Regions from separate parts of the Paenibacillus sabinae T27 genome, predicted to be linked through region 1. Evidence: riboswitches for the same ligand, from Rfam matches in the RefSeq annotation. Region 1 holds a riboswitch; the other holds the start of a gene.
What was found. A riboswitch is a leader RNA that binds a small molecule or an ion and turns the genes downstream of it on or off. The one in region 1 is predicted to bind thiamine pyrophosphate.
Positions count from the first base shown of each region.

Region 2: another riboswitch for thiamine pyrophosphate. It lies ahead of PSAB_RS08765 (thiamine phosphate synthase); the one in region 1 lies ahead of PSAB_RS11570 (ABC transporter ATP-binding protein).

Region 1 is NZ_CP004078.1:2,516,359-2,520,540, forward strand. It holds gene PSAB_RS11560 (ABC transporter substrate-binding protein) at 1-788, opposite strand, end outside; gene PSAB_RS11565 (ABC transporter permease) at 788-1,561, opposite strand; gene PSAB_RS11570 (ABC transporter ATP-binding protein) at 1,542-2,234, opposite strand; TPP riboswitch at 2,425-2,528, opposite strand; gene PSAB_RS11575 (pentapeptide repeat-containing protein) at 2,651-3,478, opposite strand; gene PSAB_RS11580 (S-layer homology domain-containing protein) at 3,630-4,182, opposite strand, start outside.
Region 2 is NZ_CP004078.1:1,925,399-1,929,580, reverse strand. It holds gene PSAB_RS08780 (thiazole synthase) at 1-367, opposite strand, end outside; gene PSAB_RS08775 (ThiF family adenylyltransferase) at 404-1,432, opposite strand; gene thiS (sulfur carrier protein ThiS) at 1,440-1,643, opposite strand; gene PSAB_RS08765 (thiamine phosphate synthase) at 1,649-2,446, opposite strand; TPP riboswitch at 2,438-2,540, opposite strand; gene PSAB_RS08760 (SDR family oxidoreductase) at 2,685-3,557, opposite strand; gene PSAB_RS08755 (hypothetical protein) at 3,818-4,182, opposite strand, start outside.

The DNA of each region.
Region 1 (4,182 bases):
GCCAAAAATTTGCCGAAATCGTCCTTACGGGTGCCGATTCCTTCGTCGCTTGCGACCAGCACCAGCTCGGAGTAGTCGGGTACGCCATATTTCGCCGGGTCGATGGAGTTGACAGGATGGCCTTCTTTTTGCAAAATAAGCTGCTCGTGGTTGATGAACGCGCCCATAATGGCGTCGGTCTGTCCGGTGGAAATGGCCGGGATCAAATCGTAGCCCACATCCACGAAATTCACTTTGTCCGGATCTCCGCCATCGGCTTTGACCATCGTCTTGACCATCGCCTCATACAGCGGGATGGAGGAATAGCCGATATTTTTGCCTGCCAAATCTTTAGGACTATGTATGGAGCTGTCTGCAGGCACCATCAGGTGGGTTAGCGGATGACGGACAATGGCGGCCAGCGCTTTGACGGGAATCTTCTCCCCCCGGGCCATCAGTACCTGCGGCTGGTAGCTCAGCGCCAGATCAACCTTGCCGGCGGCGACGAGCTTCAGGGCGTCATTCGTGTCGGCCGGCATTTGAATCTCTACATCAAGTCCCTGCTTGGCGAAATACCCTTGTTCCTGGGCGGCGTACAAAAAAGAATGCACGGCGTTCGGATACCAGTCGAGCATAAGCGTCAGCTTGTGAGCAGGTTCGGCCGGGCTGGCCGATGCAATGGGGGCTTGTGAGGGCGCGGAGGAAGCCGCCGCATCGCCGGACGGCGAAGAGCCTCCACAAGCGGTTGTCACAAACAGCATCGTTAGGGCAGACAGCAGCATAGCTTTACTTCGGGTAAAAAATTTCATCAATATGTACCTCTTTTCTTAAGAATCTGATGTTCCAGCAGCCGGACTGTGAGAAAAAGGGCGATGCCGAGCGCCGAGAGCAGGGCAATCGCGGCGAACATTTCGGCGCTGTGCAGGCTTCCGGCCATCCGGCGGCTGTAATAACCGAGACCGCGCGTCCCTCCGAGCCATTCTCCGATGGTTGCGCCGATCACGCAGTACACTACCGTCAGCTTCAGCCCCGAGAAAAAGGAGGGGAGCGCCAGCGGAACGCCGATTTTAAGCAGCAGCTGCCTGCGGCTTGCGCCCATCGTCAGCAGCAGCTCTTGATAGGCGCCGCGGCTTTTGCCCAGACCGTCGTAGACACCGACGACCACCGGAAAGAACGCCGTCAGGAAGACGACGGCAACCTTGCTCCACAGGGAATACCCGAACCACATAATAAAAATGGGGGAGAGCGCGATCAATGGAATCGTCTGGCTGATGATAATCAATGGATAGAGCGCCTTCTCCAGCGTCCGGGACAGATGCATGCCGATTCCGAGCAAAATGCCGCCTGCCACCGACATCATACAGCCGATAGCAACTTCCTCAAGAGTAGCGGGCAGATGGGTGCCGAGCAGCAGCCCTGCGTTTCGGACGAGCGCCGTCCAGATCGAAGAAGGAGCGGGCAGGATAAAGGACGGAACAAGTTCCAAGCGAACGGCGGCTTCCCATATGGCGAGAACGGGCAGCAATAGGAGAAGGAAAGCGCCTGAGCGGTGAATCAATTCATTAAACGGCGCGCGTTTCATATAGCCTCCGCTCCAGCTCGGCCCGTAAGGATACAAAGCCGGGTTCAAAGTTCATCTGCATGCTCCGGGGCCTTGGCAGCCCGACGTTCATCTCCTGAAGGGCGCCGCCGCTTCCGGCAGGCATCAGAAAGATGCGGTCGCTGAGCAGAACCGCTTCCTCCAGGTCATGCGTGATGAACATCACCGTCCGCTTAAGGTTCCCCCACAGCTCCAGCAGCCAACGGTGCATGTCCCGCTTGGTCATCGCGTCGAGCGCGCCGAACGGTTCATCAAGCAGCATCAATTCGCCACCGTTCATCAGCGTGCGGACAAAGGCGGCCCGCTGCCGCATCCCGCCGGACAGCTCATGCGGATAAGCAAGCTCATAACCGGCGAGACCGACACGCTTCAGCATGTCACGCGCCTCGGCCTTGGTGCCGCTGGAGGCTCGGCCTTTAATCTCAAGCGGCAGCACGCAGTTGTCCAGCACGGTCCGCCAGGGCAGCAGAAGATCCTGCTGAGGCATGTAGGCGATATGGCCAAGCCGGTTGGCGCCTGAGCCGGAGTCGGTGCCGCGAAGCCGGATGTCTCCCGCCGACTGCTCCAGCAGTCCGGCTATCACTTTCAGCAGCGTGCTCTTGCCGCAGCCGCTGGCGCCGACGATGCTGACGAATTCGCCTTTGCGAACTGTCAATGACAGATCCGAAAATACGGGCTTCTGCTGCGGAAACGAAAAAGAAAGGCGCTTAAGAGTTAAAAGTTCTTCGATAGCGGGTCAACCCTCCTTTAAATGAACAAAGACCCGTCCATTTCCTTTAGAGAAATGAACGGGCCTTTAGAAATCCGCCGAACATCAGCACTAGCTGTCCGGCTTCAGTCAAGTAAAAGCTCAGGTTCCACTTCCCTCCGCTGGTATGATCCAGATCAGGTTCCAAGGGTCCGAAGCTCGCGGCTCCGTCTCAGTCAGGTGACTCCCCTAGTGAAATTGCGGTCTTGTATTCGGTTATTATTGGTTCTAACTATACCATATCCCTTGAGGTCCCTCAATGAATCGTTTGGGTCCAAGCAAGCTTACAATACAAGGGTACAATACAAGGGCCGTTCCAGGCATTAGGTCATCCAATGGCTGGGAACCGTTAACGAGGGCGGCAGCTTCGTATGAATATCGCCCTTAGCCGAGTTGATTTGTGCTTGCGTAAGAAAAATACTTCCCGTGAGATCTGCGCCGCTTAAGTCAGCATCCCTGAAATCGGCGCCAATCAGGTCGGCCTGTCGCATGTCTGCATTTCGGAGGTCGGCTGCGATCAGCAGAGCGCCTCTCAAATTGGCGCCACTAAGATCGGCTCCCCGCAAATTGGCCCCGATGTAGTCGCTTCTCTTGCTCATTTTGGGTTTTGCCTTTTGGTGATTATGATGCCGCGGCGGAACTTTGGCCCGCACCCGTTCACTTGTCTGAAGCAGGAGATCATTAACGACCGCCCGATGGACGGGGACGTTTAGCTTTAAAATCGATTCCGGGTCAAGCTTTGTGAGATTTTCGGTTGATTCCAGAGCAGCCCGCAAATCGGTATGTATCGGTCCGGTCTCTTGCCTCTCCAATGCTTCATTCAAATAGCACAGCATCTCATGCAGCTGCTGCATAATCGGAAAGACCTCGAACATTTCCTGGGCCGACCCCGGATTTTTTCGCCAATCGTTACCTTTATAAGTAATTTGGGATACTTTCTGCCCCGCGCCAAAGCATTCATAGACGGTACAGCCCTTATAGCCTTTTGCTCTGAGATCTTTATGGATACCGCAGCGGTAGTCGGCCTGCAAGTTGGGGCAGGGGATGCCTCCGGCTTTATCGGCTGCAAAATCGGCAGATTTGGCGTAAGGCAAAGCTGCGCAGCATAAACCGAAGCATTGTGCGCAATCGGCTTTTAATTGATTGGACATTGCCTACACTTCCTTTATATGAAAACTACTTCAATAGTTTAATAAGGAATGCTTCAGGAGTAAACCGCTTTTCATGATTTCGTCTGCGCAGGCAAAAAAGAAACGCACGGATGCCGTCCGTACAGGAGGCAAGTGCGTTTCTCTAAACAGTTTAGCGATTGCCGTGAACTTTCAGATACTCCAAGGCGTTATACAGCATGACAGCCGCTTCAGCCCGGGTCAGCTTGCTCTCCGGATGAAACTTCCCGTCTTTGTCGAGCGCGGTGATCTTGTACGCGAGGGAGCGTTGAATGCCGCCCTGGTAAGAAGGGTCAATCTGGTCTTCGTCCGCGATTTTCGCCGGAGCCAGCTTGATCATCGGCAGATTGCCGGCTTTTTCAAGGCCTTGTACGAGCAGGGCGGTGAACTGCTGTTTGGTCATCGGCTCCTTGGGATCGATATCCGTCGGGACTTCGATACCGTTATAATGCGCGTTGATAAAAGCTTCGGCATACCAGGCATCGTTCTTGACTTTGGTGAAAATATCGCTGGCAACGGGAGCCTTAATGAAGTCTATAGCAGCGAGACTGAGCTGCAGGCCTCCCGCAATAAACTGAATACCTTGAGCTGCGCTCAAGGAGGAACCCGGCAAGAACTTCGAGCCGTCTATTCCTTTTATAAGCCCGCGGTCTTTCAGGCTCTCGATTTTCTCCTTACCCTGAACG
Region 2 (4,182 bases), 590 kb from region 1:
CGGCCAGAATCTCCGTAGCCCGGATTGTCTCCAGGTTGTCGGGCAGCAGGTACCGCTGATCGTTGATGACTTCGATCTTGACCCAATTCCCCATTCCCGCCGCTCTGGCCAGCCGGGCGATGCGCACCGCTTCTTCCGCGGTCCGTGCCCCGGAAGTATTCGGCAGCAGGGTCATGTGCGGCGGAATATGGCTCAGAATATTCTCCTCCTTAGACGACGGATCGACTCTTCGCAGAGCGACCGTAATCACTTCGGAGCCCGAACGCGCGATTACTTCCGGTATAAGCGTATTGCGGTTGTATTTGCCGGTTCCGATGAACAAACGGCTGGAAAGGGCCTTGCCCCCGATATGTAAAGCATCCTGCATAATGATTTCATCCTCCCATTCCTGATAATAGAGCGGTCAGCCAAAATAGCGGTGATAAAGCGAACGGGCTTCGGCGGGATCTCCCGTTCCGTGAACAAGCACCCTTCCGTCGGGAAAGACCGCCAGACGGTGCTTCTCCAGCGTCAGTGAAAGCATATACGGATTGCGCTCGGCCCGGCCGTAAGCGGAAAGCCGCCGCTCCCACTCCTCCAAATCCAGTCTCGCCGGACTTGGCGGGCGAATCTGCACCGTATCCCGCCCGCAGAGCACGGTCGTTCTGGAATGGCTGCCCGGCGACAAATACGGATACGTCCGCTTGTCGCCGCAGGACGGACAATCGGCCCGCTTCAGCCTTGTGGTATCCACTGACGAGTGGCGGTTCGCCCACAGGTCGAAGGAGACCAGGGTTCCGCGGAGCGCGCCGCTGTTCCCTGACAGCCATTTTAGCGCCTCGGCCGTCTGATAGGCGGCGGTCATCTGTACGGCGGGACCGATAATACCCGCCGTGTCGCAGGTATCCCCTCCGGCCGGAAGCCCGTCCAGCAGACAGTGTAGACAGGCGCTCTGCCCGGGGACAATGGTCATGGAAATCCCGTAGCTGCCGGTGCAGGCGCCATAGATCCAGGGAATTTCATCCCTTGCGGCAATATCATTGACAATCATCCTCACCTCGAAATTGTCCGCCGCATCGAGTATAAGGTCTATATCCCGCGTGTAAAGGCCGATCTCCTCTGCTGAAATATCCGCTACTATTCCTTTGACCTCTACGGAGGAATTAACGCTGCGCAGCCTGCGTGCCGCCGCCACCGCTTTGGGCATCCGCTCCGCCGCATCCTGCTCGCTGTACAGGTTTTGCCGCTGCAGGTTGCTCCACTCCACGTAATCCCGGTCCACAAGCGTCACCTTACCGACGCCCGAGCGTACCATTGTCTCCGCGCATGCAGAGCCAAGTGCCCCGGCGCCAATGATAAGCACATTTGCCTGCTCAAGCTTCCTCTGGCCCTCGATTCCGATTCCATAAAAGCGTTCCTGTCTGCTATATCTGTCCTCTCCGGCGGAAATCACCTCAACCTCAGCCTCCTCCCACAAAATGCACCAGCTCGACACGGTCCCCGTCGGCCAGCGTGACCTGCCCGTAATCGTCCTTGCCCACGATGATCCCATTCAGTTCCACGATCATCCGTCGTTCCTTCCATTCGGGACGGCTCAGCAGATCCGCAAGCGTCCCGCATGCTTCGTCAAGCCGGGTCTCGCTGCCGTTGATATACAGCATCATGGCCTTCACCTCCTTTCAAGCCGGGCCGCCCGGACCGCGGCTCGGTAAGCCATTGCCGCCGCGGCCGGATCGGCGGCGCCGCAAATGCCCGAGAGCACGGCAATGCCCGCCGCTCCGGTGGAGAGAACTTGCCCTGCATTTCCCGGCTCAATGCCGCCGATCGCGATGACCGGAACCGGGCAGGTCCGGACGGTTTCCGCGAGTCCGTCCAGGCCCCGGCCGGGTAAGCCCGGCTTGCTGGCCGAGGCGTACACATGCCCGTAGAGGCAGTAGTCCGCTCCTTCGCCCGCGGCATCGGCCGCCTCCGCCGGAGAATGGACGGAGCGGCCAATGCGCAGCCCCGGTGCATGCGGACGGGCAGCTGCAGGAGGAAGGCTGTGTCCCGCAAGCTGGACGCCGCCGGCTCCCGCAGCCAGCGCGACATCCAGCCGGTCGTTCACGACGATTTTGGCAAGCGGTACTCCACGCCGTGTCATCTCCTTCACTGCTTGGTACAGCTCATTCGCTGTACACGCTTTCTCTCGCAAATGGATGTAATCAACCCATGAATGGACCGTTTCCGCAATCAGCAGAAACTTGTCCAGCCGCGTCTCGCCGCCGGAAATAAGATGAATCTCGGGATCACTGTCTTTAATGCCCGCAGCAGCGGAACGCCGGTTAAGGGGATCTTGTGCCGCATGCACAGCCATCCTCTCCTTCCAAATTTCGTTAATCGCACCAAAAAAGCCGCCCTCCCGAAGGAAGGCGGCTGAAAACTGCGGATTGGTTCGAACCTCAGATGAGGCCCGGATGCAGCTATTCACTCTCCACTTCCCTACGCTGGTACAATCCAGATCAGGTTCAAAGGGTCCGAACAATCACGTTCGTCTCAGCCATGCGGCACCCCTAGTGTCAATCGCTATGCGGTTATGAATCTTCTACAGCATAGCATATTCTTCCTTCTCATCATACCCCTTGCGTGAAAAAAAGCCCCCGGCCGCTCTAGCGGACCGGAGGCTTTGTACCCTACCGCTAACGCGGTTGATTTCAAGGCGTGAACGGTTAGCCGTTCACGATTTCTCCGCCATTGACGTGCATAACCTGGCCGGTCACATACGTCGAATCATCGGAAGCAAGATAGACATAGGCCGGCGCCAGCTCTTCCGGCTGCCCCGGACGCTTCATCGGCTGGGTGGAGCCAAACTCGCTGACCTTTTTCTCGTCAAAGGTGGACGGAATGAGCGGTGTCCAGATCGGACCCGGCGCGACGGCGTTGACGCGAATGCCTTTGTCGGCCAGATTCATGGCAAGCGAGCGTGTGAAGGCAAGGATAGCGCCTTTAGTGGACGAATAGTCCAGCAGTTGAGGGTTTCCTCTGTATGCCGTAATCGACGTCGTATTGACGATGGTGGAGCCTTCTTTCAAATGAGGCATCGCCGCTTTCGTCAAATAGAACATCGAGAAAATATTCGTGCGGAACGTCCGCTCCAGCTGCTCGGAAGTAATATCCTCGATCTTTTCCTGCGGATGCTGCTCCGCGGCATTGTTGATGAGGATGTCCAGCTTGCCAAGACCCTCCACCGATTTGTTGATGAGATCCTGGCAGAAGGCTTCAACGCCAATATCGCCGGATATGAGAATGCATTTGCGCCCTTCCTGCTCGACTTGCCGCTTCGTCTCCTCGGCGTCAGTGTGCTCGTTCAGATAGGAAATGACCACATCGGCCCCCTCCTTGGCAAAAGCCACGGCAACCGCGCGGCCGATCCCGCTGTCACCGCCTGTAATGAGCGCCGCCCTGCCAAGCAGCTTGCCAGCCGCTTTGTATGCCGCCGGCTCATACTTCGGCCGCGGCGTCATTTCCGATTCCAGGCCGGGTTGACGATCCTGATGCTGTGGCGGCAGCGTCTTCTGGGTTTGCTGACTGCTATTGGACATCTTTCATTCTCCTTTCGAAAGTTTGTAAAAGCTCAGACTTTCCTTAGGATGTCTTTGGGATGTGCAATTATGCGTTCCCTTTACGATAGTTAAATTAACCATTTGCCGGAGGCTCAAACAGGCCTGTCCCGGCCCAGCCGAAGACCGGCCCATTTGGAAGCTTGTCCATTACGCTAGACAGGAACCTAAGAGCGCCGTCCCCCGCAGCACAAAAAAACCGCTCCCGTAAGGAAGCGGCAATACGCACGGCTGTGTGCGGCTTAAATAATCCCGTCAAAAGCCATAAAGAACAGTATGACCAGCAAGCATACCGCCAGCAGTGCGCTCAATGTGCGGATTTTGCCGGTTTCTATGGATACATTTCGGCCCTGCTTCATGCCTGAGGCGGCCAACCGAAGCGGTTTGCTCATAATGCCGCCCAGGGCGAACATCGCGAGCAGCAGCAGCGTTACGATAATCATCCACGGAACCGAAACATCTGCTTTGGTCATCAGATAGCCTCCTGTTAGCAGTTGGACAACAAGGCCGTATTGGGCGAAACGGTTAAATCCGGTAATGGCGCTAAGCGCCCCCTCCTTGGCCGCGGGAGAAAGCTTCTCCATCCGGCCAAGGATGAAAGGCAGCA